DNA from 3 places in the Arthrobacter sp. K41 genome. Region 2 is predicted to be linked to each of the others. Evidence: riboswitches for the same ligand, from Rfam matches in the RefSeq annotation. Region 2 holds a riboswitch; each other region holds the start of a gene.
What was found. A riboswitch is a leader RNA that binds a small molecule or an ion and turns the genes downstream of it on or off. The one in region 2 is predicted to bind thiamine pyrophosphate.
Positions count from the first base shown of each region.

Region 1: it holds a riboswitch for thiamine pyrophosphate, as region 2 does, so the genes downstream of both, AC5RTE_RS16460 (ECF transporter S component) here and AC5RTE_RS13045 (FAD-dependent oxidoreductase) in region 2, are expected to answer to the same signal.
Region 3: it holds a riboswitch for thiamine pyrophosphate, as region 2 does, so the genes downstream of both, thiD (bifunctional hydroxymethylpyrimidine kinase/phosphomethylpyrimidine kinase) here and AC5RTE_RS13045 (FAD-dependent oxidoreductase) in region 2, are expected to answer to the same signal.

Region 1 is NZ_JBNHEW010000009.1:49,719-59,770, forward strand. Features, by position in the region: gene AC5RTE_RS16405 (Na+/H+ antiporter subunit D) at 1-958, shown strand, start outside; gene AC5RTE_RS16410 (Na+/H+ antiporter subunit E) at 955-1,500, shown strand; gene AC5RTE_RS16415 (MrpF/PhaF family protein) at 1,497-1,775, shown strand; gene mnhG (monovalent cation/H(+) antiporter subunit G) at 1,765-2,175, shown strand; gene AC5RTE_RS16425 (DUF4235 domain-containing protein) at 2,197-2,460, opposite strand; gene AC5RTE_RS16430 (CDGSH iron-sulfur domain-containing protein) at 2,578-2,793, opposite strand; gene AC5RTE_RS16435 (glycosyltransferase family 2 protein) at 2,790-3,836, opposite strand; gene AC5RTE_RS16440 (iron-containing redox enzyme family protein) at 3,833-4,894, opposite strand; gene AC5RTE_RS16445 (DUF4383 domain-containing protein) at 4,971-5,432, opposite strand; gene AC5RTE_RS16450 (hypothetical protein) at 5,555-5,764, opposite strand; gene AC5RTE_RS16455 (heme-degrading domain-containing protein) at 5,856-6,398, opposite strand; TPP riboswitch at 6,471-6,611, shown strand; gene AC5RTE_RS16460 (ECF transporter S component) at 6,666-7,289, shown strand; gene AC5RTE_RS16465 (ABC transporter ATP-binding protein) at 7,289-8,839, shown strand; gene AC5RTE_RS16470 (energy-coupling factor transporter transmembrane component T family protein) at 8,836-9,636, shown strand; gene AC5RTE_RS16475 (glycoside hydrolase family 25 domain-containing protein) at 9,708-10,052, opposite strand, start outside.
Region 2 is NZ_JBNHEW010000005.1:100,201-110,252, reverse strand. Features, by position in the region: gene AC5RTE_RS13065 (DNA-methyltransferase) at 1-359, opposite strand, end outside; gene AC5RTE_RS13060 (DEAD/DEAH box helicase) at 368-2,086, opposite strand; gene AC5RTE_RS13055 (RNB domain-containing ribonuclease) at 2,385-3,872, opposite strand; gene thiE (thiamine phosphate synthase) at 3,976-4,713, opposite strand; TPP riboswitch at 4,741-4,859, shown strand; gene AC5RTE_RS13045 (FAD-dependent oxidoreductase) at 4,852-6,192, shown strand; gene thiS (sulfur carrier protein ThiS) at 6,189-6,425, shown strand; gene AC5RTE_RS13035 (thiazole synthase) at 6,430-7,239, shown strand; gene AC5RTE_RS13030 (4a-hydroxytetrahydrobiopterin dehydratase) at 7,287-7,625, shown strand; gene AC5RTE_RS13025 (hypothetical protein) at 7,674-7,976, opposite strand; gene AC5RTE_RS13020 (DUF3107 domain-containing protein) at 8,017-8,241, opposite strand; gene AC5RTE_RS13015 (TetR/AcrR family transcriptional regulator) at 8,291-8,956, opposite strand; gene moeB (molybdopterin-synthase adenylyltransferase MoeB) at 9,041-10,052, shown strand, end outside.
Region 3 is NZ_JBNHEW010000001.1:597,803-607,854, reverse strand. Features, by position in the region: gene AC5RTE_RS02890 (Rne/Rng family ribonuclease) at 1-1,432, shown strand, start outside; TPP riboswitch at 1,644-1,741, shown strand; gene thiD (bifunctional hydroxymethylpyrimidine kinase/phosphomethylpyrimidine kinase) at 1,749-3,269, shown strand; gene rplU (50S ribosomal protein L21) at 3,533-3,841, shown strand; gene rpmA (50S ribosomal protein L27) at 3,901-4,164, shown strand; gene obgE (GTPase ObgE) at 4,281-5,870, shown strand; gene proB (glutamate 5-kinase) at 5,860-7,011, shown strand; gene AC5RTE_RS02860 (glutamate-5-semialdehyde dehydrogenase) at 7,038-8,417, shown strand; gene AC5RTE_RS02855 (hypothetical protein) at 8,495-8,725, shown strand; gene nadD (nicotinate-nucleotide adenylyltransferase) at 8,670-9,395, shown strand; gene AC5RTE_RS02845 (hypothetical protein) at 9,403-10,052, shown strand, end outside.

The sequences.
Region 1 (10,052 bases), on a different contig from region 2:
GCTGCTGGTGGCCTTCGGCATCAAGGCGGCAGTCTTCCCGCTGTCCTTCTGGCTGCCGGACTCGTACCCCACCGCCCCCGCGCCGGTCACCGCCGTGTTCGCAGGCCTGCTCACCAAGGTGGGCGTCTACGCCATGGTGCGCACTGAAACCCTGCTCTTTCCGGGCGATACCCTCAATACGCCGCTGATGGTGGCGGCCCTGCTGACCATGGTGGTGGGAATACTCGGTGCCCTGGCCCAAAATGACATCAAACGTCTGCTTTCATTCACACTGGTCAGCCACATCGGCTACATGGTGTTCGGCCTGGCCATGTCCTCCACGGCAGGACTGGGCGCGGCCGTCTTTTACGTGGCGCACCACATCACCATCCAGACCAGCCTCTTCCTGGTGACCGGCCTGATCGAGCGCCGCGGCGGAAGTTCATCGGTGGACCGCCTGGGCGGCCTCGCCAAACTGTCGCCGCTGCTGGCGCTGCTGTTCTTCGTGCCCGCCATGAACCTGGCCGGCATACCGCCGTTCTCCGGGTTCCTGGGGAAGGTGGGACTGATGCAGGCCGGCATTGAGCTGGGCACGCCGCTGGCATATGCCCTGGTCATCGGCGGCGTCCTCACCAGCCTCCTCACGCTGCTTGCCATCGCCCGGGTCTGGAACCGTGCCTTCTGGCGCAGCCCGGCCGATGCCGAGCATCCGGACCCCGTACTGCTGGCGCCGCCCCTGGCGCGGGTTGCCGGCCCGGGAGCCAAGCGGAACACCGTAACCCTCCTGCCGCGCACCATGGTGGGATCCACCCTGGGACTCGTGGTCCTTGGTGTCGCGCTGACAGTTTTCGCGGGTCCGCTGTTCACGGTCTCTGACCACGCGGCGGAGGACATGCTGGACAGGTCCTCCTACATCCAGGCGGTCCTGGGAGAGGACACCGTTGTTCCAATGGTCCTGACGTCCGGAGGAGGCAAATGAGCCGCCGGCGGATTTCCCTGCGCCAGGAACTTCCCCTCCTGGTGTGGCTTGTCATCGTCTGGGGTGCGCTGTGGCAGGACTTCAGCCCCGGGAACCTCCTGTTCGGTGCGCTGCTGGCCGTTGCCGTGGCCAGGTTGTTCTACCTGCCGCCAGTGGAACTCAGCGGCCGGTTCAACGTCCTCTACGCCGTTCCCTTCGCGCTTGTGTTCCTGGCCAAGGTGGTGGTTGCCAGTGCGCAGGTCCTGTACTTGTCAGTGGCCCGCGGTCCGAAGGTGAAAAACGCCGTGGTGGCCGTGACGCTGCGGAGCCACCAAGACCTGATGGTCACCGCCACCGGGCATGTGATTTCCCTGATCCCGGGGTCGCTGGTGGTAGAAGTGGACAGGTCCACGTCCACCCTTTATCTGCACGGCCTGAACATCAGCTCCGCAGCGGATGTTGAAAACCTGAGGAATGAGGTGCGTTCCATCGAAGCCGGGCTGATCAGGATCATGGGCACGAAGGAAGAACTCGATGCAGTCCGAATGGAGGCAGCCGCATGATGCAGACTGTGCTGGTCCTCACCGCCGTGATCTTTTCGCTCGCCGCGGGCGGTGCCATCATCAGGATCGCACGCGGACCCTCGCTGCTGGACCGTGTGCTCGCAGCGGACGTCCTGCTGGCAATCCTCGGCGGCGCCCTGTGCGTGGACATGGCCGTGAACCGTCACCTGAACAACCTGATGCTGGTGGTGGCCACCTCCATCATCGGTTTCCTGGGGTCTGTGACTGTCGCCCGTTTCGTGGCCGACCGAAGGGAGGTGCCGGGTGAATCCTGAAGCCACCTCCATGGATTTCTGGACTGACCTGGTGTCCGCCGTTTTTATGGTGGCGGGGGCTGTTCTGTCGCTGGGGGCCGCAGTCGGCCTGCTGCGCTTCCCGGACCTCCTAAGCCGCATGCATGCCGCCACCAAGCCCCAGGTTCTGGGGCTGTTCCTGCTGCTGGGAGCCATTGGCCTGCAGATGCGCACCTGGTGGGTGTGGCCCGTGCTGGCCGTGGCCTGGATTTTCCAGCTTCTGACGGTACCGGTATCCGCCCACATGGTGGGCCGGTCGGGTTACCGCACCAAGCACCTGCACCGGGAACTGCTGACGTCCGACGAGCTGGAGGCAGTAGTGCAAAAAGCCGCCGCTAAAACCGCCCGTGAGGACGATTCCGGCGACGGCTCCAGGAAATAACTGCCGGGCAGCCCCGTCAGCTCAGACGATGTCCTTGGACTTGGCGAACCGGGTGATGGCCCGCTGGGTACCGCGGTTTGCCAGGACCTGGATGACGGTACTGACCAGCGCCGAGATCAGCGCGAACGTCAGCGCGGACTGCAGGCTCGTGGGGATGTCCTCGTCCTTGCCGGTGGGCGGTTTACGTCCTGTGGTCTTTTCCCAGATGGTGTTGACCAGCTTGGTTCCGGCGAAGCCGGCGCCCAGGCTCACACCGGTGCCGAGCAGCTTGATGAAAAGGTTCATTCTTAGTACTCCTTGCGGGCGGAAAACGGGTTGACTTCAGCCTAGCGGCATCGCGGCCGGGAGCCGGAGCGGCAAGGGCGCGGTTCGCTCTAGGCGTTGGTGGACGCAGAGTGCGCCTCAGCTGCCGGGCGGTTCCGTCCGGAACTTGATCATTTTGTGCGTACCGTCGCAGTAGGGTTTGATGGCCGACGCGCCGCAGCGGCACAGGGCGACTGTCTGGCGTTGGCGGGGAACCGGGTCCCCTGAGGGCGTCACTATTTCGAAGTCACCGCGGACAATCAACGGCCCGTCGGGGCATACCACGATCGAGCTGTCGGCGGATTCCTGGTTCATGGCTGCTCCTGGTCGGGGGTGGGGGCGGTCGTTTGGTTTTCCTGGTGGCGGAAGCCGGCAAGTCTTCCCGAGTGCCGGCGGCGAAGCTCGGCCTCCGAGTGCGCCGCGGTCTTGAGCCGCGACCCCGCGTAAGGCACACCCCCGCTGAGGCGGAAGGCGAGTGCGATCCAGATGCAGACAGCCCTCTCCGCAACCCAGAGCGGGGCGCACCAGACTGCACGGAAGGGAAAAACGGTTGTCCCCCTGTGCCGCCGCCGCCCGATTTCGGCAATAATGACAGGCGCCGCAGCCAATCCCATCAGTACGCGCCCGCGGTGTTTTCCTGGAAGGCAGGCTGCGGCGGCAATGGCTGGAAGCAGGGACAGTTCGGCGGCGAGACGGCGGGGCTGGGCGAAGTCGTCGTAGGCCTGCCGGGTGCGCTGCTTGAGGAAGTGCCGCGGCTCGGGCGGCGTGCGGGCAACGAACAGGTCCGGAACGATTTTCTCCCTGCCCCCCGCTGCCTTGACGGTCCTGATCAGCTCCAGGTTTTCGAAAAGCACCGGATCGTAGCCGCCGGTTGCCAGCAGCGCGCTCCGGCGCACGGCCAGCGTACCCGGGAAGTCTGCCGACCATGCCCGGTTGATCAGGGACCTGGACGTGTCCCACCACCCGTGCCAGGGCAGGGGATCGAAGTAGTTCTGCGGCCTCACAACGTCCGCAGACGCGAGGTGACTAACGGCGGCGGTGAGTGATTCGCGCGTGTAGCGCACGTCGTCGTCGGCTATCACCAGCAGTTCCGCCCGGGCGGCCCGGACGCCCGTCATCACGCCGGCCACCTTGCCGTTTCCGTTACCGGCACCCTCCGGGCGGATATGGCGGACAACAGGCGGGAAAGCGTCCCGGTGCCGCTCGAACAGCTCCGGACCGGACCCGTCCACGATGGTCACCGGGATCCACCCGCCGAGTCGCTCGAGATAGGCAACCAGCTCCGGCAGGCCCGAATCATCGGTCCAGCGCAGCGGCAGGATGTACTCCGCAGGCTGCCCCAGGGCTGTGGTACTCACGCTGCTGCCGGCACTGCCGCCCTCAGCGAGGTCTGCCCGTTCTCCCAGCACGCTAAAAGGTGTGACGAGAGCCTGCCGTCAACGGCCATCACGGCTGTCGCCCCGAACAGGACGTCCCCGAGCAGCTCGGGTTCGGCCTCCACGAGTCCTCCTGCGAGGTCGCGGCCGGCGATCTGCTCGTGGACCGCGTCGGCTTCCACATGTTCGTCGAAGTAGTGGGTCACCTCGGCGTCGAAGCCGTGACGGCGGAAACCGCTGCCATACAGCCGGTTGGGCTGGGAAGAGGTCATCTCATAGATGGCCAGATGCCCGGTGATTGCGCCGCGCAGCCGCCGGTTGAGCCCGAACAGGGACATCATGTTGACCGCCGCGAGGGAGACGGCGGGGACGGCGTTCACGTAGGCGCCGTAGTGATCGTCCATCCCCAGGCCCCGCATGGTGCGGGCAAAAAGCGCGCTGTGCATGCGGTCCGGGCGCCCTCCGCCGTACTCGTCCGCCTGGATCTCCACCAGTGCAGCCTTCGCCCTGCCGGTAAGCCGGGGAATGGCCCAGGTGTGCGGGTCCGCTTCCTTGAGCTGGTAGACCGACTTGTGGACCAGGAACTCCTTGAGCTGGTCCAGGGTTGCCTTCTTGGCCACATACCGGGACACGCTGGGACCGGTGTCCGTGGCGGCCAGGCCGAAGAGGACGTCGGCCACGGCGTCGCTGGTCATTTCCGCGGCAGGGGGGAGGTCCAGCTCCCCGGCTGCCGACTGGGCGGCTGCCCGGAGCGCCTCTTCGAAAGGCCTTTCGAGCAGGCGGCGGACCTGGATGAGGCCCGGCTCCCACTCCCACTCATCACTGACACCTTCAAGGCCGGAGTAGTGCAGCTCGTAGAGGGAGAAAAGTGCCAGCTGGACGTCGTCGTCGCCGATGATGTCGGTGGCCGTGCCCAGCTGTGTCACCACCAGCCGGCGCAGTTCCTCAACGGCGGGGGAGCTGTCACCGGCCCCGGCTGTTGCTGCCAGGACCCGGAACAGGGCGGTGCTGATGGGACCTCGGGGTTCAGGGATCTTCATGATTGCTCCTTCGGGCGGCAGCGGTGCTGCCGGGTGCTTGGCCGTCGACGGTGGCGGTTTCGGTCAGGGCGGTCGTTCAGGTTGCGCCGCGGCTGCGCCGCGGGGTGGTCCGGGGGGCCAGCAGGATGGCGAGAATGATCATGGTCGAACCCAGGGCCAGGTGGAGCCAGTTGTCGGCGCCGTTGAGTGGGATAAAGTTGGCGGGAGTTTCGTCCCCCACCAGGAAGCCGTAAAGCCAGAGAACCAGGTACACGACGCCCCCGTAGATCAGGAAGCTTCGTGCCTTCTGGTGGGTCCGGGCCAGCAGCAGTCCGGCCGCCCCGAAGGCAAGGTGCACGATATTGTGAAGGACCGACACCTGGAAGAGGTTCAACAGCAGGGCTCCGGAGCCGTGTCCGGCCATGCCCAGGGAGTCGTAGTTGCTGGTGATCCCGGGGACAAACCCCAGGACACCCACCAGCAGGAAGAGGGCGCCGGTTACGAAGGCAGCCTTCTGCAGGCCCGTCCTCGCGCCGGTGGCCCGGGTGCTGACTGTCATGACCTGTCTCCTCAAAAGCCTGGAGACAACATAGTAAGCATGGTTACTAATAAAAGCTAAGTGCGCCTGCCGGTGCTGCTGCCCGCCGGCCACTGCCGGCAGCGTCCGCGCAGCCGGCGGGCTCACCCTTCCGGGACGATCCACACGTAGGGGTTTGGCTGGTGCCCGCCGCGGCGGCCGTGCTCATACCCCTGCTGCCAGGCCTTTCCGACGGCGGATACCAGTTCAGCCAGCAAAGGATAGTAGGGGTGGTCGGGGCCGATGTAAATCATTTCTTCCTCGGCCTTGTCCACCGCTGCCCGCACCTGGTTTTCGGCTGTATTACCGAGCATGGCGCCCCCTCCTGTTTGGAACTTCCGCCACCCGTCTCGAATGTACTCCCGGCATCCAAGGGGAGTCCATCGCCCTGGTTGGGAACCCGCGTCAGTCCGTTCGCATGGAGCTGAGGATCTCGCGCAGCGCCTGTACCACCAGGTCATGGTCCTGCACCTGGGGAAGCCCTGAAACAGTGACCGTAGCCACCGCTCCCACTCCGGCGACATATACCGGGAACGAGCCGCCATGTGCCGCATACCGGCGCTGATCAAACCAGCCCTGGTCTTCGATCCGTCCGCCGCGGGTCCGGGCGCGCAGCCCCACCAGCAGGGAGGGCACCTCGTACCGGGCCGCCGTTCTCTGTTTGGCGCGGATCCAGTGCTCGTTGTCCGGGGTGGCCCCCGCCAGGGCGACATGGAACAGGACCTGCTCACCCTTGGTGATGTCTATCGCGATGGGGAACTGGCCCTCCTTCCCCAACTCCACAAGCAGCAGCCCCAGGTTCAGTGCGTCGTCCATGGAAAAGCCTGGAAACTGGAGCTCCCGGATTTCGCCCTCTATCCGGGCGATAAGAGCCTGCAGCGATCCCTCCGGCTGGACGGCATCCGAATCCGGATCGAACTCAGTCACATGCGGTGAATTGGCGGTCATGGCCCACAATCTACCCTTCCTCAGGTGTAAACTGGACCCCGCCCACAAGGGCAATTATTTACTCACAGAATCATTCAACGACAGGGGAGCGCCGCCGTCGGGCATCACTGGCCAAGCCAGGAGCCGCAGGTGGGCGCTGAGAGTGCGGACAGCCGCAGACCCTCGAACCTGATCCGGTTAGTACCGGCGCAAGGGAGTCGAGTTCTCGAAGCTCCGCAGTGGTTTGCCGCTGCGGTTCTTTCCCCTCCTGTTCCTCAGGAGGATCGCATGGCAACTACAGCAATCAAGAAGACCACCAGCAGGTCCTGGCGCGTTGTGGACATCGTGGTGGCGGCGTTGATCGCCATCGCAGGCGGCGTCATTTTCTGGGCGTGGTCCCAGGGTGCCGCAGCAGTGTCTGCGCCGATGAACGCCCTTTACCCGCCGCTTACCGGACTGATCGCCGGCGGCTGGATGATCCCGGCGGTGCTGGGCATGCTGATCATCCGCAAACCGGGCGCCGCCCTGTTCTGCGAAACCGTGGCAGCCACCGGTGAACTGCTGATGGGTTCGCAGTACGGTGCCTCGGTGCTGTTCTCCGGCTTCGTCCAGGGCCTGGGTGCGGAAATCATTTTCGCGATTTTCGTGTACCGGAAGTTCAACCTGCCGGTGTCCCTCCTCGCCGGTGCTGCTGCCGGGCTGTTCTGCGGCCTCAATGACTCCTTTGCTCCCTGGGGCTGGAACATTGCCTACTCGGGCGGCGACAAGCTTGCGTACATTATCTTCACCGCGATCTCCGGTGCCGTCATCGCCGGGGCGCTGTCATGGATCGCCACCCGCGGCCTGGCCAGGACCGGTGTCCTGAGCTCCTTTGCCTCGCGGAAGGCAGCCACGGAGCCGGTTTTCTCCTGATGACAGCGCCTTCCGTCCACGGCGCGTCCGTGGCGGCGCGCCCGGCTGCCGTCACCGCGCGCGGCTGGGGCTGGCGGCATGCCGGGCGTTCCAGGCCTGCTGTCCGTGCCCTTGACCTGGACATCCGGCCAGGGGAGCGCGTGCTCCTGCTTGGCCCGTCCGGAGCCGGCAAGTCCACGTTCCTCCATGCGTTGGCGGGGGTGCTGGGGGATGCGAACGACGACGGCGAGGCCGGCGACTCCGACGAGTCGGGTTCGCTGCTGGTCGACGGCGCCTCCCCCCGCGATCAGCGCGGCCGTGCCGGGTTGATGCAGCAGGACCCGGAGACACAGGTGGTCCTGTCACGGGTGGGGGACGACGTGGCCTTCGGTGCCGAGAACCTTGCTGTGCCCCGGGACCGTATCTGGACCCGGGTGCACGAGGCTTTGGACGACGTCGGGCTGTCCCACCTGCCGCTGGACCATCCAACGTCTGCACTGTCAGGCGGCCAGAAACAGCGGCTGGCCCTGGCCGGCATCCTTGCGATGCGGCCGGGGCTGCTTCTCCTCGACGAGCCGACAGCCAACCTGGATCCCGCCGGGGTGGTGGAGGTGCGCGACGCCGTCGGGCGCTGCCTCGACAAAACCGGAGCAACCCTGGTGGTGGTGGAGCACCGCGTCTCCGTCTGGAAGGACCTGGTGGACCGCATTGTGGTGCTGCAGCCCGGTTCTTCGACCGACCCGGGGGTGCTCCTGGACGGGCCTCCGGACCAGGTTCTCGGCGAAGCCCGGAGCATGCTCATTGAGGCCGGGGTCTGGGTGCCCGGGTATGTTCCGGCCACCCGCCCACGCACGGCGGATCCGGCTCCCGGCTCCGGGGACCTGCTGCTTGCCGCCGAAAACCTGGCCGTATCCCGTGAACGTGCCCGCCGCAAGGGCTTGCGCAAACTGCCGCCAGTACCGGTCCGGCAAGGCATCTCGGCGCAGGTCCGGGCAGGGCGGGCGCTGGCCATCACCGGACCCAACGGCGCAGGAAAGTCCACCCTTGCGCTGACCCTCGCCGGGCTGCTGGAGCCCGTTGCCGGGAAAGTTTCGGCCACCCTGGCGCTTAGCCGTGGGGCGGGAATCGACCCGTACAAGTGGAAGGCGGAGCAGCTGATTGAACGCATGGGCACCGTTTTCCAGGAACCTGAGCACCAGTTCGTGACCGGGAACGTGCTGGACGAACTGCGCTTTGGTCCGCGCCACCTCGGGCACGGGGAAGAGCGGGTGGATGAGCTGCTGGAGCGGCTTCGGCTCACCGAACTGGTTGATGCGAACCCCTACACACTTTCGGGCGGCGAGAAGCGTCGGCTTTCCGTAGCAACGGTCCTGGCCGCGCATCCGCAGGTCCTGATCCTGGACGAACCCACCTTCGGGCAGGACGCCAACACGTGGGCTGAGCTGGCATCGTTCCTCTCTGAACTCCTGGACGCCGGCACAGCCGTGCTATCCGTGACCCACGATGCTGAGTTCACGGCGGCGCTGGGTGGAACGGAACTGCGCCTGGCAGCAGAGCCGGTAGTGCGATGAGACAGGAGCTGAACCTGCGCGGCAACAGTGCGCTGCTGACCCGGGCCAACCCGCTGAGCAAGTTCGCGGCCGTCTTCCTGATCACCGCCGTCCTTGCACTGTCCATTGACTGGGTTTCCGCTTCCGTGGCGCTGGCGTTCGAGTTCCTGCTGTTCCCATTGGCGGGCCTCACCCTGACGCTGCTGTGGCAGCGGGGGTGGCCGCTGATCCTTGCCGCAGCCGTAGGCGGCTGGAGTACCTCCATCCTGGCGGTGGACAGCGGAAAAACGCTGATCGACGTCGGCATCTGGACCATGAGCGAGGGGTCGCTGGAGCTGGGGGTCGGGTTTATGCTGCGTGGCCTGGCAATCGCGCTCCCGGCGGTGCTGTTGATGAGCTGCACTGACCCCACGGACCTGGCCGATGCGCTGGCGCAAAAAGCACGCCTCCCGCACCGGTTCGTGCTGGGGACTTTGGCCGCCATGCGCCTGGTGGGGCTGATGGCGGAGGAATGGCAGACCATCGGCATGGCCCGGCGGGCCCGGGGCGTAGGTTCCCGCGGCAGTGCCCTGCAGCGGGTAAAGGCCACGATGGGGCAGAGCTTCGGTCTCCTGGTTCAGGCCATCCGCCGTGCCTCAAGGCTGGCCGTGACCATGGAGGCGCGTGGTTTCGGCGGCGGGCGGCGGACGTGGGCGCGGGAATCCACCTACAGCGGGCTGGACCTGTGCGTGCTCGGTGGAGGCGTGCTGATGGCCGGCGCGGCCTTTGCTGCGGCCGTCTGGGCGAGCACGTGGAACATGGTGTGGCTGGGGAGCTGAGTGGTTTGCCCTGCTGTCCTACACATCAAACGTTCGGGCCGCCCGCAGGAGGCTGACTGCAGGGCGCCAGGTCAGACGCAGGAGTGGTTGTAGTCGAATTTGCGCGACACGAACTGGGTGAGGATCACGTGGCCGCCGGCGGTCAACGGCGGATTTGAGCAATTGGCTTTGGCGCCGGTCAGCGTCCGCGCACCGGCCAGCCAGCCGGGCAGGTAGTAGAGGCTGCTCGAGCTGCTGACGGTCCCCGCAATCCGGCCCCATTGGAGGCCGGTGGAATAGATTCCGACTCCCTTGACGTTGATGCTGTGGAAGAAATCCGCCATGCCCTCCAGCACGGCGCGGTTCGCATCCTTGTCCGTGGCGGACCAGCTGTTTTCGATTTCCACGTCAAGCCACCAGAAGTAGTCCGAGGGGTT
Region 2 (10,052 bases):
TAGTGCACTTCGCGGTAGTCGAGGTGCAGGTACAGGGTGCCGTCCTCAGCCAGCAGGCGCCAGGCCTCGACGAGCCGCGGTTCCAGGAACGACCAATAATCGCTGAACGCGTCGTCGTAGCGGTGCAACGCCCCTTTGACGGTGTCGTAGGAGCGCCCCTTGAAACCCACCCGGTCGCCGGTGCCGCCTGCGTTGGCCACCATGGTGGTCTGCTGGCGCTGCTGTGGGCGGCCGGTGTTGAACGGCGGATCCACGTATATCAGTGTGAAGGCGCCGTCCGGCAGCGAGGGGAGGAACTCCGCGTTGTCCGCGTGTACCACCAGGCTGCTGCCGTCCGGCGCCCAGACAGTGTCAGTCATGAAGGGGATTAGGCCTCGGTGCTGCCATGCTGTGCCGCGGTGTCGCTGCCGGCCACTACCTCGCCGTTGCGCCGGCGGGTACGTGTCCGGGAACGGCGGGCACGCGAGGGCTGCTCGCCCTCGGTTGCAGCGGGGGCAGCGGCGGGTACGTCGCCGGCGGCAGCGGGGGCTGCAGCTGCATCGGAGGTACGACGGCGGCGCTCGCCCGTGCGGGCTGGGGAGTCACCGCCGGTGCGTCCGCCGTCGCGGGTTCCGCCCCTGCTGTCACGGCCGCGGCTGGTGCGGTCCCGCCCGTCGCGCTCACGGGACGGGCCGCCGTCACGGGTGCCGCGGCTGTTGTTCTTCTTGCCGGTTTCGCCCAGGTCCTCGAGGACCTCTGCATCCACCCCGGCAAGGGTGCGCTTGTCACGGGGCAGGCGGCCCTTGGTGCCCTCGGGGATGTCCAGGTCTTCGTAGAGGTGCGGGGAGGAGGAGTAGGTTTCGACGGGCTCGGGCACGCTGAGGCCCAGGGCCTTGTTGATGAGGCCCCAGCGCGGCATGTCGTCCCAGTCGACGAAGGTCACGGCGGTGCCCTTGTTGCCCGCGCGGCCGGTGCGGCCGACGCGGTGCAGGTAGATTTTTTCGTCTTCCACGCACTGGTAGTTGATCACGTGGGTGACGTCGTCCACGTCGATGCCGCGGGCGGCGACGTCGGTGGCCACCAGGACGTCCACCTTGTTGTTGCGGAAGGCACGCAGTGCCTGTTCGCGGGCGCCCTGGCCCAGGTCGCCGTGGATGGCAGCGGCGGCAAAGCCGCGGTCCACGAGTTCCTCCGCCACCTTGGCCGCGGTCCGTTTGGTCTTCGTGAAGATAATGGTGCGGCCGCGGCCGCGGGCCTGCAGGATGCGGGCCACCACTTCGGTCTTGTCCATGCTGTGGGCACGGTAGATCAGCTGCCGGATATCGCGCTTGGTCAGGCCCTCGTCGTCCGGATCTGCGGCGCGGATGTGGGTGGGCTGGGTCATGTAGCGGCGGGCCATGGCGATGACCGGGCCGGGCATGGTGGCGGAGAAGAGCAGGGTCTGGCGGACAGCGGGGGTCCCGGCAATGAGCGTTTCGACGTCGGGCAGGAAGCCGAGGTCGAGCATCTCGTCAGCTTCGTCCAGGATGACGATCTTGACGTTCTTCAGGCTCAGGTGCTTCTGCTTGTAGAGGTCGATGAGGCGGCCGGGCGTGCCCACCACGATCTCCACGCCCTTCGTCAAGGCCTCCACCTGGGGCTCGTAGGCACGGCCGCCATAGATGGTGGCGATGCGGGCGTTGCGTTTCCGAGACGCTGTCTGCAGGTCGTTGGCCACCTGCACGGCAAGTTCACGGGTAGGCACGATCACCAGGGCCTGGGGCGCGCCGGGAACGGCCAGCTTCTCATAGCCCGGGTCGTCCTGGCCCACCACGCGCTGAAGGGCGGGGATGCCGAAACCCAGAGTCTTGCCGGTACCGGTCTTGGCTTGGCCGATGATGTCGTGGCCGGACAGGGCAACCGGCAGGGTCATGGCCTGGATGGGGAACGGGTGGGTGATTCCCGCGTCGGCCAGAGATTCAACGATGTCAGCGCGGACGTTGTAGTCCGCGAAGGACTTTTCCTCGATCTCGTGGGGCAACTCGTCCGAGATGATGGTTTCTTCGGGCTCGATAACTTCGGTGCCGGTCTCGTCGGTCAGAAGCTGGTGGGTATGCAATTCACTCACTGGGGAGTTTCCTTATTCATTTGGGCAATGGCGCTGCCTGCTCAACGGGCCGGCCGCAAGGCTGTTCCGGAGCACGCTCGGGCGCACACGCAATTCCAGTGGAAGCCGATCGCGGGCTATCTAATTGCTGGCACTGGTGACCAACGGGTGTATCTCAAGATCGCGTAGGGGCGGGCTTGTTGGTTTCAAATCAAGGAAATCAACGACCGGGCATCCATTTCTACTTCTTCAGTCTAGCCGCAACAGCCCGATTCCCGGCTTTGGCCGCCAGGGGCCGTAGTTGCGGGCCGTGCCGCCGCTACTCGACGAGCTCGAAATGGACTTCCCGCGTGGCGATATCGGAGGAGACCAGGCGGACCCGGACCTTGGTGCCGGACTCCAGTTCGCCGGCGCAGCGGGCAGTCACCGCCGGATCTGCGATCTGGACGATCCCCGAACCGCCGTTGCCATTGCCGTTCTTCCCGTTGCCGTTGCCGTTCCTGCCGTTCTCTTTTTGCGGTTTGGACCCGGAGATGACAATGGCATCAAACTCCTGCCCCACGTGGTTGACCAGCAGGGCCGCCTCCACGGTATCCAGGGCCGTGCGCTCCATCCGGGATGCCAGCTGGTCGGAGCCGGCCATGATCTCGGGCAGGGACGGAAGGGCCTCCCTCGCCCATCCCGGCACTTCGCCGCCGCTGCTCAAAGCCTCGCAAATCACCAGCACAAAGCGGTCCACCAGCCGGCGCAGCGGGGCGGTGGTGTGCGCATAGGCGGCGCCGATGGCCGATTGCACCGCGTCCTCCGGGACGGACCCGTCAAAGGCCGTGTAGGCGGCGCCCCGGAACAGCATGCCGGCGGAGTGCATGATGGCCAGCTGGCGGGGTTCCGTCGGGTCCAGGCTCCGCAGGTATTCGCCGTAGCTGACTTCACCGTCCCAAGGCTTGCCCAAGGCCTCGGTCTGCAGCCGGAAGTGATTCAGGGAGCGCTCGTCCGGGGATGGCATGGTGCGCAGGATGCCCACCTTCCCCGCCAGCATGAGCTGGGCCGCAGCCATTCCGGTCATGAGGGATATCTGTGCGTTCCAGTCCTCCACCGGAAGCTGGGGAGCGGCGGCAATCCGGTAGCCGCCGTCGGGAAGCTGGACGATCTCCTGTTCCGGCATGTTCAGGCTGGCGCCGCCGCGGGCCCGCTCCAGCTCCACGCGCTTGAGCCCCACCTCCCTAAGGAGCAGCAGCACCGGGGCCGCGGTGCCGGCGTCGAGCTCGGCCTGCACGCCCTTGTAGCTGAGCTTCGCGCGGCTGCGCATCCGGGCCCGCTTTACCGCTACGGACTGCACCCCGGCGGCGCTGTCCAGGCGGAAGTCCCAGACGAACGCGGAGCAGTCCTGGCCGGGGAGGAGGCTTCCGGCCTGTTCGCTGATGACCTCCGGATGCAAGGGGATCCGCCCGTCGGGGGCATAGAACGTCTGGCCGCGCCGGCGCGTTTCCGCGTCCAGGGGCCCGCCGGGGGCCACGAAGGCGGGCACATCCGCAATGGCATACAGCACGTGGTAGCCGTCGCCGTCCGGCTCGATGAACAGGGCCTGGTCCAGGTCCGTCGACGACGCCGGATCGATGGTGATGAATTCGATGCCGGTGAGGTCATGGCTGGGGAGCTGCAGGGACTCGACGGCCGCCTTTGCGTCAGCCACCGCGTCCTCCGGGTAGGCGCCCGGCAACTCCAGCTCGGTCCGCAGGGCGCTCAGGGCCGCCTCGAGCGCGTTGTTGTGCTCGTGGACGTTGGGAGCCAGCCGATGGTGTGACACGAAAATCAGCCTAGTCCGAATTCCGGCCATAATGCAGGCGCCGTGCCCGGATCGCCGCACTTGGCTGATCCCGCCGCGGACGCCGCCGCTCTGGCGCCCGAAGTCAGGGCTTCCGGGCGTCCAGCGCCGCGAGCAGCGCAGCGGCGGCCGCTGCCGGATCGGAAGCTTCCGTAATGGCGCGGACCACCACGATCCTGCGCGCGCCTGCAGCCACCACCTGCTCCACGTTGCCATGGTCAATGCCCCCAATCGCGAACCAGGGGAGGCCGTCGTCGGACTGCCCTTCCAGGCCGGCCGTCCGCGCAGCTTCTGCGGCGTACTTCACCAGGTCGAGCCCTACCGCGGCCCGTCCCGGTTTGGTGGGGGTGGCCCAAACCGGGCCTACACAGAAGTAATCCAAGCCCGCCGGAGCCGAGGCTGCAGCCAGGGCGGCGTCCACCTGCGCCGGGCTGTGGCTGGAGAGGCCAATGGCGGCATTGCCGTTGAGCAGGGTCCGCGCAGCCTCGAGGGGCAGGTCCTTTTGGCCGATATGGAACACCGGGGCACCGGACAATACGGCGATATCCGCCCTGTCATTGACGGCCCAAAGCCGGCCGTGCCGCTCTGCCGCTTCCTTGAGGACGGCCAGCAGTTCGAGCTCCTCGGATGCCTCGATGTTCTTGTCCCTGAGCTGGATGATGTCCACGCCACCGGAAAAAGCGGCATCAACGAAATCCCCGAAATCCCCGCGGTCCGTGCGCGCATCGGTGCAGAGATAAAGGCGGGCAGCGTGAAGGCCGTTGCTGATCTTCGCGCTGCCAAGGACGTCAGTGCCGGCGGCAGGGGTGTGGGACACATTCATGGAGGAAAGCCTAGTTCCTCTACACTGGCCTCGTACTGCGGGAGCCCGCGGCAGCTGTCACAAAGCGCCGGGCTGAGAGGGCGTCAGAGCCGACCGCTTGACCTGATCCGGTTAATGCCGGCGTAGGGAAGGAGACACATGGGCGCACCTTCAGGCGCCCGCCCGGACGCGCCGTCCGGGCGGGCGGACAACATCGTCCACGCCGACGTCGCCGTCATCGGCGGCGGAGTCATCGGCCACAGCATCGCGTGGGAGGCGCAGCGCTCCGGCCGCGCAGTGGTGGTCATCGACGACGCGCCGGGGTCGGGGGCGAGCTGGGCTGCCGCAGGAATGCTGGCTCCGGTGAGCGAGCTGCACTACCAGGAGGAGGACCTCCTGGAATTCATGCTGGAGGCCTCCGTACGCTGGCCGGCTTTCGCCGCCGGCCTCGCTGCAGCTTCAGGGACAGATCCGGGATACATTACGACGCCGACCCTCGCCGTGGGAGCCGACGCCGGGGACCGCCGCGCCCTGATGGACCTGCGCACAGTCCAGCAGGCGAACGGCCTCTCCGTTGAACCGCTCACCGTCCGGGCAGCGCGGCAGCGGGAGCCGCTGCTCAGTCCCGGGATTTCCTGTGCACTGGACACCCCGGCGGACCACCAGGTGGATCCGCGGCTGCTGGTGGCCTGCCTGCAGGCCGCCCTGGCCGGCGGGCGTGCGGGTAACGGAGGCGGGAGCAGGGGCCGCGCCGCAGGGCACGGCACCGCAGCAGCCGGCGCCGTCGACGGTTATGCAGTCCCTGCCCGCGCGGCCGGGCTGCTGTGGCAGAACGGAAGGGTCGCCGGGGTACGCCTGGCAGGCGGGGGTGCCGTGTTGGCCGCCGAAACGGTGGTGGCGAACGGGCTGCACGCGGCAGCGCTGGAAGCACTGCCCGGCAATCTGCATCTGCCGCTGCGGCCCGTCTACGGGGACATCCTGCGCCTTGCCGTTCCCAAGCATGTGCAACCCCTGGTCACGTCCACCGTCCGCGGGCTGGTGCACGGCGTCCCGGTCTACATCGTCCCGCGCCGGGACGGCACAGTGGTGGTCGGGGCAACCCAGCGCGAGGATGCCCCCTCGGCCGCTGATGCCGTTTCCGCCGGCGGCGTATACCAGCTGCTCCGGGACGCGCTGGTGCTGGTCCCCGCCGTCGCCGAACTTGAACTGCTGGAAGCCACCGCCCGGGCCCGCCCCGGAACGCCGGACAACGCACCGCTGCTCGGGCGGGTACCCGCGGCGTCCGGGCCGGCCGGCCGGGACGCCCGTTATGTCGCCGGGCTCATCATTGCCACCGGCTTCTTCCGCCACGGAGTCCTGCTGGCTCCGGCGGCTGCCGCCGTCTGCCGGGACCTCCTGGACGGCGGGCCGGACCCGCGGTGGGCGGCCTTCAACCCTGGCCGTTTCTCCCGCTCCGGCTACCCGTCCACCAACCGCTTACGCCAAAAGGAAACAGCATGAACATCACCTTGAACGGAACCCGGCACCTTGTACCCGAGGGCGCCTCCATCAGCGCGCTCGTCAGCGAGGTCACCGGACGCCCCCTCGCTGCCACCGGCCAGGCCACCGACGGCCGGAAGCTTGGCGTGGCTGTCGCGCACAACTCCGAGGTAGTGCCGCGCAGCCAGTGGTCCGCCACCGCGCTCGCGGACGGCGACGAAGTCGAGCTCGTCACGGCCGTGCAGGGAGGCTGACACCATGACCGAAACCATCACCACCTCAAGCTCAACCGGCCAGGACGATCCGCTGGTGATCGACGGCGTCGCGCTGACCTCCCGGCTCATCATGGGCACCGGCGGTGCCCCCAGTCTTGACGGCCTGGGGGCGGCCCTCCTGGCCTCCGGAACCGCCCTGACCACCGTGGCCATGCGGCGGTACTCCACCGCGGAAACGGGCTCACTTTTCCAGCTGCTCGTGAACCACGGCATCCGCGTATTGCCCAACACGGCCGGCTGCTTTACTGCCCGGGACGCCGTGCTGACCGCCGAACTGGCCCGTGAGGCGCTGGAAACAGATTGGGTGAAGCTGGAAGTCATTGCCGACGAACAGACCCTGCTGCCGGACGCCGTCGAACTGGTGGACGCCACGGAGCAGCTCGTCAACAGGGGATTCAAGGTTTTTGCGTACACCAACGACGACCCTGTCCTTGCCCTGCGGCTCGAGAACCTCGGGGCCACTGCCGTGATGCCGCTGGGGGCACCGATCGGCACGGGACTGGGCATCCTTAACCCGCACAATATCGAGCTGATCGTCGCCCGCGCCTCAGTGCCGGTGGTTCTGGACGCCGGCATCGGCACTGCCTCGGACGCGGCCCTGGCCATGGAACTGGGCTGCGACGCCGTCCTGCTGGCCACGGCCGTGACCCGGGCACAGAATCCTGCCCTGATGGGGGAAGCCTTCAAACACGCGGTGATCGCCGGTAGGCTGGCACAAGCGGCCGGCAGGATACCGCGCCGCGAACATGCACTGGCGTCCTCGGCCATGGAGGGCCGGGCCGAGTTCCTCTAGGCCTCCCCCTGGTGCTGCGGGCGCCGGCCACCAGGCAAGGAGCAGCTATGGCCGGCAAGGACGTTCTTTCTCCCGAGCGGCTCGAGGACGCCTTGGCGGTCCTGCCGGACTGGCAGTACAGCGGGGGTGCGCTGGTGACCGCATACAAACTGCCGACGGCGGCTGCAGCGCTTGAGCTGATTGCCGCCGTCGGGCGCCTCTCCGAGGAGCAAAACCACCACCCTGACCTGGAGTGGCGGTACAACCTGGTGTACCTCCGGTATACCTCCCACGACGCCGGGGGAGAGGTCACGGCCCGCGACGTGCGCGCGGCCGAGGCAGTACGTGAAGCTGCAGCCGCGCTGCAGGCGGTTGCCGAGCCTAAGAAGCATCCCGCCGGCTCTTAACCGCCTGTGGCCACTGCCCCGGGCAGTGGCCACAGTATTGCGGTCCGGTTAGAGCTTTAGGGCGGCAGTAAGCCGTTCCAGGTCCTGCCTGGCCCTTGTGCGTCCCAGATAGAGGACAACGGCCACCGCCGCCGCAGTACCCAAAATAATGGGGAGGACCCACGGCAGCCACGTCATTCCCGGCCGGTAACCGAAGCCCGCAGCCATCAAAATGATCCAGGTAACAGCCCCCACACCCACGCTGACGGCGGCGGGAAGGACTGCCCCGTATTTTGTGTGCCGTTTGTCATTGGCCCAGACGATGAAACCTGCAGCTGCTGTTACCAGCACCACGATGGTCAGCGAAAGCATGCCTCTCCTTGGAATGCCGGCCCCGGGCCGGGGCTCGGGACTAGAACTGGCCGAAACCTACGCGGCGGACTTCTTCGGCTCCGATCTCGACGTAGGCGAGGGCCTTGCCGGGAACAATGATCAGGCGTCCCTTGTCATCCTTGAGCCGCAGTTCGCCGCCGCTGGTGATGGCTTCCTCCACAACTTTGGCTACGGAGTCTGCGTCCTGGACAGATTCCAGCACAATCTCGCGGCCAACATTCTGCACGCCGATCTTAATTTCCACAGGGGCCTCCCAGCCGTTCACGTTTCTCGGTTTATGTCTTATTTGTAGTCTAGGACTCTTTGGGGAAGCGAGAGATTCCGCGCCAAGCTAAACGGTAAATGAGGTCACTGGCCACATCCAGGTCCAGGTTCCCGTCTGTTTCGAGCCAGTACCGGGCACTGACCTGCGCCATCCCGGCAAGCCCGCGTCCCAGCAGCTCTGCCTCCAGGTGGGGGAGCTTTGTGTCCTCCGCGATGACGTGGGCAATGGCATCGGCAAACGTCCGGTTGAAGGTTTCCAGCCGCGAGCTGACGTCCGGATCGTTAATGAGGTCTGATTCGAAAACCAGCCGGTGGGCCTGGTCATCGTTGGCGATGAACTGGAAATAGGCGCGCATCACGGCCTGAACACGTTCGTCGTTGTCCGTGGTGGAGTTCAGCGCTCCCAGCATCAGTTCCGTGAGGGACGCCAGGTGGCTCTCGAGCAGGGCAAGGTACAGTTCCCGCTTCGAGGGGAAGTGCTGGTACAGGACAGGTTTGCTGACATGGGCGGTTTCGGCGATTTCGTCCATGGCGGCGCCGTGATAACCGTTGGCAACAAAGACTTCCTGTGCTGCGGTAAGAAGTTGTGCTCGCCGTTCGTCCCTTGGAAGCCGGGCGGACCGTTGCCCCGCGGGGCGCGAAGCGGTTTGGGGTTCGGCTGCGGACGGGCGGTCAGCCCGTGCTTCGTGGACCACAGTTGTCCTTCTTTCCCTTGCAGTTACCCCCACTCTACTTCGGGGTAATATGACCCGGCGGTATCCCGGGGCATACATTGAAGTATGGCTTCGTCATTCACGGCAAATGTTTCGGCTGTCTCACTGGATCCCCTGGTTGAACCGGCGGGTGCGCTCACTCCTGGCGAGGTGGAGCGCTACTCGCGGCACCTCATCATTCCCGAGATCGGCGCGCTGGGGCAGCGGCGGCTGAAAAACGCAAAAGTACTGGTGATCGGCGCCGGCGGGCTCGGATCACCCGCGCTGCTCTACCTGGCGGCCGCCGGGGTGGGAACAATCGGAATCATCGACGACGACGCCGTTGACCTCAGCAACCTGCAGCGCCAGGTCATCCACGGCGTGGCGGACGTGGGCCGGCCGAAGATTGAATCGGCGCGGGACGCCATCGCCGCCCTCAATCCGCTGGTGGACGTCCGGCTGCATAACGTCAGGCTCGATGCCTCCAACGCCCTGGAGCTGTTCGCCGGCTACGACCTCATCATGGACGGTGCCGACAACTTTGCCACCCGCTACCTGGTGAATGACGCCGCCGCCATCCTTGGCAAGCCATACGTGTGGGGCTCCATCTTCCGGTTTGACGGGCAGGTGAGTGTCTTTTGGGAAAAGCACGGGCCCACCTACCGTGACCTCTATCCTGAAGCGCCGCCGGCGGGCTCCGTTCCGTCCTGCGGCGAGGGCGGCGTGTTCGGGATGCTCTGCGCAGCCGTGGGGTCGCTGATGGTGACTGAGGCAGTGAAGCTGATTACCGGCGTCGGACGTTCATTGCTGGGCAGGGTGGCCCTGTTCGACGCCCTGGGCGGCAGCTGGCGGGAGATCCGCGTGTCCAAGGACCCGGCAGCAGAGCCCATCACTGAGCTGACCGACTACGAGGCGTTCTGCGGCATCACCCCGGCAGCGCAGGCGGACACGGAACACACGGTCACCGCAACGCAGCTGGCCACCATGCTGGCGTCCAGGAACGCGGGCCTGAAGGACTTCGAGCTGGTGGATGTGCGGGAGCCCGGCGAGTACGACATTGTGCGCATCGACGGCGCCGTGCTCATCCCGCAGGGACGGA
Region 3 (10,052 bases), on a different contig from region 2:
GGACCTGGTGGGACGCCTCGAAAAGTGGACCAAGGACCAGGACATCTTCGCTGCTTGGCGCATTGACGAGCAGATCCACAAGGCGCTGGAGCGGAAGGTCTTCCTCCCGTCCGGCGGTTCGCTGGTGATCGACCGCACCGAAGCCATGACCGTGGTGGACGTCAACACCGGCAAGTTCACCGGCAGCGGCGGCAACCTCGAAGAGACGGTGACCAAAAACAACCTCGAGGCTGCTGAAGAAGTGGTCCGCCAGCTCCGCCTCCGCGACATCGGCGGCATCATCGTCATCGACTTCATCGACATGGTCCTTGAATCCAACCGCGACCTCGTTCTGCGCCGCATGGTGGAATGCCTGGGACGCGACCGCACCAAGCACCAGGTTGCCGAAGTGACCTCCCTTGGCCTGGTGCAGATGACGCGAAAGCGGATGGGCACCGGACTCCTGGAAGTCTTCGGCGAGCAGTGCGAAGCGTGCGCCGGCCGCGGTGTCGTCACCCATGACGACCCCGTTGAGCACCGGCGGGCCAACATCGTAGCCGCCGAACACCACGTCCAGCGGACCGACAGCCGGCCGGAACCCCGCAGCGAAGGCCACCGCAATGACGCCCCGCGCATCGACAGCAGCCAGGCCGGCGTGCGTCCGGACCGGAAGCGGCGGCGGGGCCGTGGCGGCCAGCAGCCCGAGGTTGCCCCCGCGCCTGCCGTGCCCGTCCACACAGTCCAGCCCGACCCCACTGACGCTGAGCGGCACGCGAAGGCGGAAGCCACCCGGCTGGCCCTTGCCAACATCGCCGCCGCCGCGCATGCAGCCCACTTGCACGACGACGAAGTGGCCGCAGCCAGGCTGGCTGCCGCGGACCATTCCGCGCCCGCCCCTGCTCCGGCTCCCGCAGTGGAAACAAACCGCGACGACGATGCGCGCCCGGCCGCCGTGCTGACCTTTGGCGGCGAGAAGGTGGTGCTGCCGTTCGTGGACCACGCTGAGGAGCAGCCGCAGAAGCCCGCACTGACCCTGGACCGGCTTGCCGAAGCGTTCGCCCACCTGGGCCAGCCGGCGCCCGCACAAGCGGAGCCTGAGCAGACCGAACCGGAGCAGAAACCGGCGGAGCGCGTGGAGCCGGTACAGCCGGCCCGCGTGCCTGCTGCAGCCGCTGCCGGGGAACCGGCGAAGGACTACACGGACCACACGCTGGAGCAGTCCCGGCAACGGCGCCCGCGGCGCAACCGCAGTGCCAGCCGCGCCCAGGGAGCAGCCAACGAAACCTCCGTGCAGCATCACGAAAGCGTGGCGGCAGCCAGCACAGGGCATACCCACGAGGCAAAGGCTCCGGCGCCGGCCGGTGCCGGCGGTGCCGGCCTTGAAAAAGCGTCAACAAAGCCCGCAGAGGCGCCCATCATCCTGGGCGTAGGCGTACCGGCCTCGGAGCTCTAGCCGGAGCGCTCACGGGCACGTACCGGCGCGTTTCAACAAGTCCCCGTTCAGTGGACAAAACCCCATGAAGTTCCAGGGGATTTGTCCACCGGGCGGGGACTTTTGCGTGCAGGGCCCGCAGGGCGGGATGCGGAGCTGCGCGCCATCAGCGTGCGGCTTCGGGTCGCAATGTGTCACCTTCAGCCTGGGGCGGGCAAAAAAGCTAGGCTGGGGAACCGACACGGGGTGCCGCGCAGAGAGCCGGCTGAGATTCAGACCCGTTGAACCTGTCCGGTTAGCACCGGCGAAGGGATGTCCTTTGTCTACGACTCTTGTAATGCCCGCAGCCACCCCTGGACCCGCCACTGCGCCGGCATTGCCGGGCCGGCAGGTACCCAGGGTCCTGTCCATCGCCGGCTCGGATCCTTCCGGCGGTGCCGGTATCCAGGCGGATTTGAAAAGCATCGCGGCCCTCGGGGGGTACGGGATGGCAGCCATCACTGCCCTCACAGCCCAGAACACGCACGGAGTAAGGTCCGTTCACGTGCCCCCTGCAGCATTCCTGGCAGAGCAACTCGACGCCATCAGCGACGACATCACCATCGACGCCGTGAAAATCGGAATGCTCGGCAACGCCGACGTCATTGGAACGGTGGCGCAGTGGCTGCAGAAGGTGCGGCCCGCCGTCGTGGTCCTGGACCCAGTTATGGTTGCCACCAGCGGCGACCGGCTCCTGCACGAGTCTGCCGAAACGGCCCTGCGCGAACTCCTGCCGCTGGCACACCTCATCACCCCCAACCTCGCGGAGCTCGCCATGCTTGTGGGCGGGCAGTTGCAGGACAGCTGGGGCGGCGCGCTGGACCAGGGCCGCGCCCTCGCAGCCGCCAGCGGCGCAACCGTACTGGTCAAGGGCGGCCACCTGGACGGCAACGAGTGCCCGGACGCGCTGGTCAACACCCTGGGCCTGCTGTCCCATGAAGTGGTGGAGGTGCCAGGGGAGCGGCTTGCAACGACGAACAGCCACGGCACAGGCTGTTCGTTGTCCTCTGCAATGGCCACCGCCCAGGCGCGGCTGGGGGACTGGGAAGCGTCACTCCGGGAAGCCAAGCCGTGGCTCGCCGGCGCGCTCAAGGCCTCGGGAACCCTGGAGGTGGGGACAGGCAACGGGCCCGTGCATCATTTCCACCACCTGCAGCCGGTGCCGGCGGAAGGCAGCTTCGCGGCGCAGCTGCGGCGTGAGGCGCAGCCGGACCTGGAGGATATCTATGCCCTCGGCTTCATCCGCGACCTGGCTACGGGCAGCCTTCAGGAGCACCAGTTTGAGTACTACCTCGCGCAGGACGCCCTCTACCTCAACGGCTATTCACGGGTTCTGGCAAGGGCGAGTTCGCTGGCGCCCACCGAGGCGGAGCAACTGTTTTGGGCTGCTTCGGCCGGGCAGTGCCTGGAGGTCGAGTCGGAGCTTCACCGCTCCTGGCTGGGCGCGCGCTCGGTCCTGCCCCGGCTCGGCCCCGTCACCAAGTCCTACGTTGACCACCTGACGGCGGCCTCGGCGTCGGGCAGTTATGCGGTCCTCGCGGCGGCAGTCCTGCCCTGCTTCTGGCTGTACGCCGAGGTAGGCGCCACGCTCCACGCCCAGTTTGTTGCCGCCGGTGAACCTTCCGCGCACCCTTACGCGGAGTGGCTGCGCACCTATGCCGACGAAGACTTCGCCGCCGCCACCCGCAGGGCCATTGCCATAGTGGATGAAGCGGGACGCAGGGCCTCCGCTGCCGAGCGGCCCGCCATGATCACGGCATTCAAACAGTCCTGCCGCCTGGAAGTGGACTTCTTCGACGCGCCGCGCCTCCATGCCTGACACCGTGGCCGCGGCCTTGCCGGTAGTATGGTGGGGCACGGTCCCGAGGCCGGGATTCAGCAGTGGTACTTATCACAGCCAGCCCGCCGGAACCAGCCTCATTTGCGGCCGAAGCCAAAATTAGCGTATTCTGGATCTTCGGTGCTTACGCCAACACTTGGGTTATGACCCCACGGCGTTGAGGCACAGCGAGAAACCAGGCTTTTATTGGCCGGTTCCGCACGCAAATTTTGTAATAAACGTCGAGAGAAGTGAGTTCCCAAGTGGTGTACGCGATTGTCCGCGCAGGCGGCCGCCAAGAGAAGGTTTCCGTTGGAGACTTCGTTACCCTTAACCGCGTCGCCGGTGGAGCTGGCAGCACTATCCAGCTGCCCGCACTGCTCCTGGTTGATGGTGACAAGGTCACCACCGCCGCTGCTGACCTGGCCAAGGTAACTGTTACGGCTGAGATCCTGAACGACCTCCGTGGTCCGAAGATTGTGATCCAGAAGTTCAAGAACAAGACCGGTTACAAGAAGCGCCAGGGTCACCGCCAGGAACTGACCAAGGTCAAGATCACTGGTATCCAGTAACCTTCGTTACTGTTCAGGTTTTTCAGCAGATCCCCAGAATTTAGAGGCAGGCATTTCAAATGGCACATAAAAAGGGCGCGAGCTCCACTCGCAACGGTCGTGATTCCAACGCTCAGTACCTCGGCGTGAAGCGCTTCGGCGGCCAAGTCGTCTCCGCAGGCGAGATCATCGTCCGCCAGCGTGGCACCCACTTCCACCCGGGCGCCGGCGTTGGCCGTGGCGGCGACGACACCCTGTTCGCACTGACCCCGGGAGCCGTTGAATTCGGCACCCGCCGCGGTCGTCGCGTCGTCAACATCGTTGCTGCTGCAGCTGCAGAGTAACAAACAGTTCTGAAGCGGTGGAGCGGGCCAGTTGGTCCGCTCCACTGTTCTTTTAACCGCATTACAATCGTCTTGGCGCCCCGCGGCGTCCAGGAAACAGCATTGAGGAGAACCACGTGGCCAGCTTTGTAGACCGGGTAGTACTGCACGTATCCGGCGGTGCCGGCGGTCACGGATGCGTCTCCGTCCACCGCGAAAAGTTCAAGCCGCTTGGCGGTCCCGACGGCGGCAACGGCGGCAATGGCGGCGACGTGATCCTTCGCGTTGACCACCAGACCACTACCCTCCTTGACTACCACCACGCACCCCACCGCCACGCCACCAACGGTGGCCCGGGCATGGGTGACTGGCGTGGCGGCAAGAACGGCGAAACCCTGATACTCCCCGTCCCTGACGGCACCGTGGTCAAATCCAAGGACGGCACGGTCCTCGCGGACCTCGTTGGTGAAGGCGCCGAATACGTAGCCGCAGCAGGGGGCATCGGCGGCCTCGGCAACGCCGCGCTCTCATCACAGAAGCGCAAAGCACCCGGGTTCGCCCTGCTCGGTATCGAGGGCGAGTCCAGCGACATCGTCCTGGAGCTTAAGTCGATCGCCGATATCGCCCTGGTGGGCTTCCCGTCCGCCGGCAAGTCCAGCCTCATCGCCGCCATGTCCGCGGCCAGGCCTAAAATTGCTGACTATCCTTTCACCACGCTGGTTCCCAACCTCGGCGTGGTCCAGGCCGGTGACGTGCGCTTCACCATCGCCGACGTTCCTGGCCTCATCGAAGGCGCCAGCGAAGGCAGGGGACTGGGCCACCACTTCCTGCGCCATGTTGAGCGTTGCGCCGCACTGGTCCACGTCCTTGACTGTGGCACCCTCGAGTCGGACCGGGACCCACTCGCCGACCTCGCGATCATCGAGGCCGAACTGGAAAAGTACGCCGTGGACATGAGCTACGCCGGGCAGGACGGGGAAGTTGTTCCGCTGAACCACCGCCCCCGCCTCGTGGCGTTGAACAAAGTGGACCTGCCCGACGGCAAGGACATGGCCGAGTTCGTCCGCCCGGAACTCGAATCCCGCGGCTACCAGGTGTTCGAGGTGTCGGCCACCAGCCATGAGGGCCTCCGCCAGCTCGGCTTCGCCATGGCCGGCATCGTTAAAGCTGCCCGCGAGGCAGTGGCCGCCGCGCCGCCCAAGGTCCAGCCGGCCGTGTTGCGGCCCCGGGCCGTGAATGAATCCGGATTCAGGATCCGCCGCGAGGAAAAGGGCCTGGAGCCGCTGTTCCGCGTCCTGGGAGAGAAGCCGGAGCGCTGGGTCAAGCAGACGGACTTCACCAACGAGGAAGCCATCGGCTACCTGGCCGACCGGCTGGCCAAGCTCGGTGTGGAGACGGAGTTGTTCAAGCAGGGCGCCAAGCCCGGCGACACCGTGGTGATCGGCGGGGACGACGGCGTCGTCTTCGACTGGGAACCCACCATGATGGCGGGCGCGGAACTCCTGGCCTCTCCCCGCGGCACCGACATCCGTTTTGCCGACATCGGTGACCGTCCCACGCGCGGCCAGAAGCGCGAAGAGCAGCAGGAACGCAAGGATGCCAAGGCCGCCGCCCGCGCCGAGCTGGAAGCGGAACGCAAGGCCGGCATCTGGACCGAGTCCGTCAGCAGCCGCAGGGTGGCCAAGCCCCTCAAGGAGAGTGGACTGGACGCAGGCGATGAGTTCTAAGGCCGTGGCTGCGGAACCGCTCACCCGGTCCGTGGACAGGAGCGTCCTTGCGAACGCCGGCCGCGTTGTGGTCAAGGTGGGCTCGTCGTCACTGACAAGCATCAAGGGCGGCATCTCCGAGAAGTCCCTGACGGCCTTGGCGGACGCCCTGGCCGCCAAGCGGAATACGGGGACCGAGATCATCCTCGTCTCCTCCGGTGCCATTGCCGCCGGCCTGGCTCCGCTGGGCCTTGCCAAGCGTCCCCGCGATCTCGCCACGCAGCAGGCAGCGGCGAGTGTTGGGCAGGGCCTGCTGATGGCCCGCTATACCCAGGCCTTCGGTGCACACGGTGTCACCGTCAGCCAGGTCCTGCTCACCGCCGAGGACCTGATGCGGCGCAGCCAGCACACCAATGCGTTCCGCGCCCTGGACCGGCTGCTCAACCTTGGCGTGGTCCCGGTGGTCAATGAGAATGACACTGTAGCCACGCACGAAATCCGGTTCGGCGACAACGACCGCCTCGCAGCCCTGGTGGCCCACCTGGTGCGCGCGGACGCGCTGGTGCTGCTCTCCGACGTCGACTCCCTGTACGACGGACCGCCCTCGCTCGGTGCCAAGAGGATTCCGCTCGTGGAAGGCCCCCACGACCTTGACGGCGTGTCCATCGGCAAGACCGGCAAAGCCGGTGTCGGTACCGGCGGGATGCTGACCAAGGTGGAGGCTGCGTCCATGGCCGCCGGCTCCGGCATCCACGCCCTGGTCACATCCACCCCCAACGCCGCTGCCGCGCTGAACGGCGAAGACGTGGGCACGTGGTTTACGGTCAACGGGGCCCGCAAGCCGGTCCGTCTGTTGTGGCTGGCTCACGTGGCGTCCGTCCAGGGCCGCCTGGTGCTGGACGACGGCGCCGTCAGAGCTGTGCGCCATCACCGCACATCGCTGCTGCCCGCCGGAATCTCCGCGGTGCACGGTGATTTTGAAGCCGGCGACGCCGTCGAGATCGCCAGTGCCGACGGCACCGTGGTTGCCCGCGGACTCGTCAACTACTCCGCGGCCGAGCTGCCCCAGATGCTGGGCAGGTCCACCAGGGACCTCGGTGAGACTTTGGGCAGCGGCTATGACCGCGAAGTTGTTCATGTGGATGACCTCGTGCTGGTGTGAGCCCCGGGCTCGCCTAAACTTGGAGCATGACTGAAGCCCTGATCCACCAGACCGCTGAAAACTCCAGAGACACTGCTGCGCCTGCCGGTGCGCCGTCCGTCGAGTTCCCCGCAGCATCGGTCCCGGCTGACGTTCCGCTTTCTTCCGGTGACGTTGAGGCAGCAGTGCACGCCGTCGCAGACCGTTCCCGCCACGCTGCGCGGCGGATGGCCATGGCCAACCGGGCCTGGAAGGACCGGGCCCTTCGCGCCGTGGGCACTGCCCTGCAGGAGGGCACCGCCGCCATCCTCTCTGCGAATGCCGCCGACGTCGCAGCTGGAAAGGCCAACGGCACCTCCGCCGCCATGCTGGACCGGCTTACCCTCACAGAAACCCGGATTGCGGGACTCGTGGCCGCCCTCGATAACCTGGCCGGCCTGCCGGATCCCGTGGGCAACGTGGTCCGAGGGCAGACCCTGCCCAACGGGCTGCGCCTTCGGCAGGTCAACGTACCCATGGGCGTGGTGGCGGCCATCTACGAGGCGCGGCCGAACGTCACCGTGGACATTGCCGGCCTGGCCCTCAAGAGCGGCAACGCCGTTATCCTTCGGGGCGGCAGTGCGGCCCAGGCCACCAATGAAGTGCTGGTCCGTATCCTGCGCGAGGCACTCGAATCGGTGGGCCTGCCTGCCGACGCCGTCCAGACAGTTGACCAGTACGGCCGTGCCGGCGCCAATGTCCTGATGCGCGCCCGCGGCAGGGTGGACGTGCTCATTCCCCGCGGCGGCCGCGAGCTCATCCAGACTGTGGTCACCAACTCCGCTGTTCCCGTTATCGAGACGGGGGAGGGGAATGTGCATATCTTCATTGACGAGTCCGCCAGCGAAGACATGGCCGTGGAGATCCTGCTGAACGCCAAAACCCAGAGGCCCAGCGTGTGCAATACGGTCGAGACGCTGCTGGTCCACTCCGGGTCAACGGTCCTGCCTGCCGTTGCCGCCGCCCTCAGCAAGGCCGGCGTCCGGCTGCACGCCGACGAGCGTGTCAGGGCATCCCTTCCCGCTTCGATCGCGTCCGAACCTGCCACTGACGAGGACTGGGCCACCGAGTACATGGACCTTGACCTCGCTGTTGCCATGGTGGACAGCATGGACGAGGCCGTGAAGCACATCCGCACCTGGTCAACGGGGCACACCGAGGCGATCCTCACCAACGACCTCGCCAACGCGGAGCGGTTCATTGCCGAAGTGGATTCCGCCGCCGTCATCGTCAACGCCTCCACCAGGTTCACCGACGGCGGGGAGCTTGGCCTGGGTGCCGAGGTGGGCATTTCCACCCAGAAGCTGCATGCACGCGGCCCGATGGGTCTGACGGAACTCACCACCACCAAGTGGATCGTTCAGGGCGAGGGCCAGATCCGCGGGTAGCAACGCGGTAACATATACCAGAAGTCAGAAACGGCGGAGCTTTCCGCTGCCACAATTGTTGAACCCAAGGGGAGAAAATGCTGTTCCAGCAGATTGCCACGACCATCGCCGAAGGCGAAGAGCACGAACTCGCCCCGCTGTGGGCTGAGCCGTGGGTCTTCGGAGTGGTGATCTTCGCCATCCTGCTGGTGATGATGTTCATCACGCTGTCCTACTCCAACCTTGGCAACCGCCATGCCGCAACGGAGGAGCATGCGGATCCGCACCGCCAGCACCCCAACAAGCACGACCACGGGCAGGGCCACTAACATTTCCCGCGCACTTCACCATAACGGTGCCAACGGCAGGTTGCGCCTGGGCGTCATGGGCGGGACGTTTGATCCCATCCATCACGGCCACCTGGTGGCAGCCAGTGAAGTGGCTGCCGAGTTTGATCTGGACGAGGTGGTCTTTGTTCCCACCGGCCAGCCCTGGCAGAAGTCCCACAAACAGGTCAGCGAGCCTGAGCACCGCTATCTCATGACTGTCATCGCCACGGCGTCCAACCCGCGCTTTACCGTCAGCCGCGTGGATGTTGACCGGCCTGGACCCACCTACACCATCGACACGCTGCGGGACCTCCGGGCCCAGCGCCCGGACGCGGATCTCTTCTTCATCACCGGCGCCGATGCGCTGGCGCAGATCCTGTCCTGGAAGGACATCGACGAGTTGTGGTCACTGGCCCACTTTGTGGGAGTGACCAGGCCGGGGCATGTGCTCGACGGCATGGGCCGCAGCGACGTCAGTTTGCTTGAGGTGCCCGCAATGGCCATTTCTTCCACCGATTGCCGCACCCGCGTGGCGGACAACAATCCGGTGTGGTACCTCGTGCCGGACGGGGTTGTCCAGTACATCGCCAAGTATGGTCTTTACCTGGACGGCACGGCGGGTGCCAGTGCTCCAATCTCCGAAGCAAGCGAACCAGCCAGCACTGAATGAGTTCTCTATGAGTCAGGAACAGCCCCCCATCCGCAGCCGCCGGGAACTCCGGAAGGCCAGGGACGCGCAACAGTCATCCGTGTCCACCGCCACGGACGAGCTTTCGCCTGCCCAAAAGAACCCGGCTCCCAACCGTCCCGCCCCGGGCACCGCAGCCACGGCTCCTGAACAGACGCACACCCAGCGCTCTTCGCAAATCCGCGCGCGGGACCGCGCGGCACTGCGCACCATCAAGGAACTGGAAGAAAAAGAGGGTCAGCTGGCAGCGGGAGGGCCGCCCACCCGGCGTCAGCTTCGCCTGCAGCAGCTCAAGGAACAGGCGCTTACCAGTGCCAACCCGATCGTTGCCCCGGCCGTGCCGGATGGTTCAGAGGGCAAGGCTCCCGCAGCCCCCGCCGCCGCCGCCAGGAACAAGGCAGGGGAGCAGGACCCGCAAGAGCCACAGGGCAAGCCTTTCCCAGGCGGTGCTTCCGTTGGAACCGCCGCGCCTGCACTGGCGCCAGTGGCCCCGGATGGGATGACCGTCGAACAGGCCTTGGCAGCCAGGTCACTGATCGCAGAGCAGGCCAAAAACCAGATCGCGAAGATGCAGCACATCGCCTCGCTGGATCCGGAAGCCGTGGATCCGGAGATCCTGGCGGAGCAGATCGCCCTGGC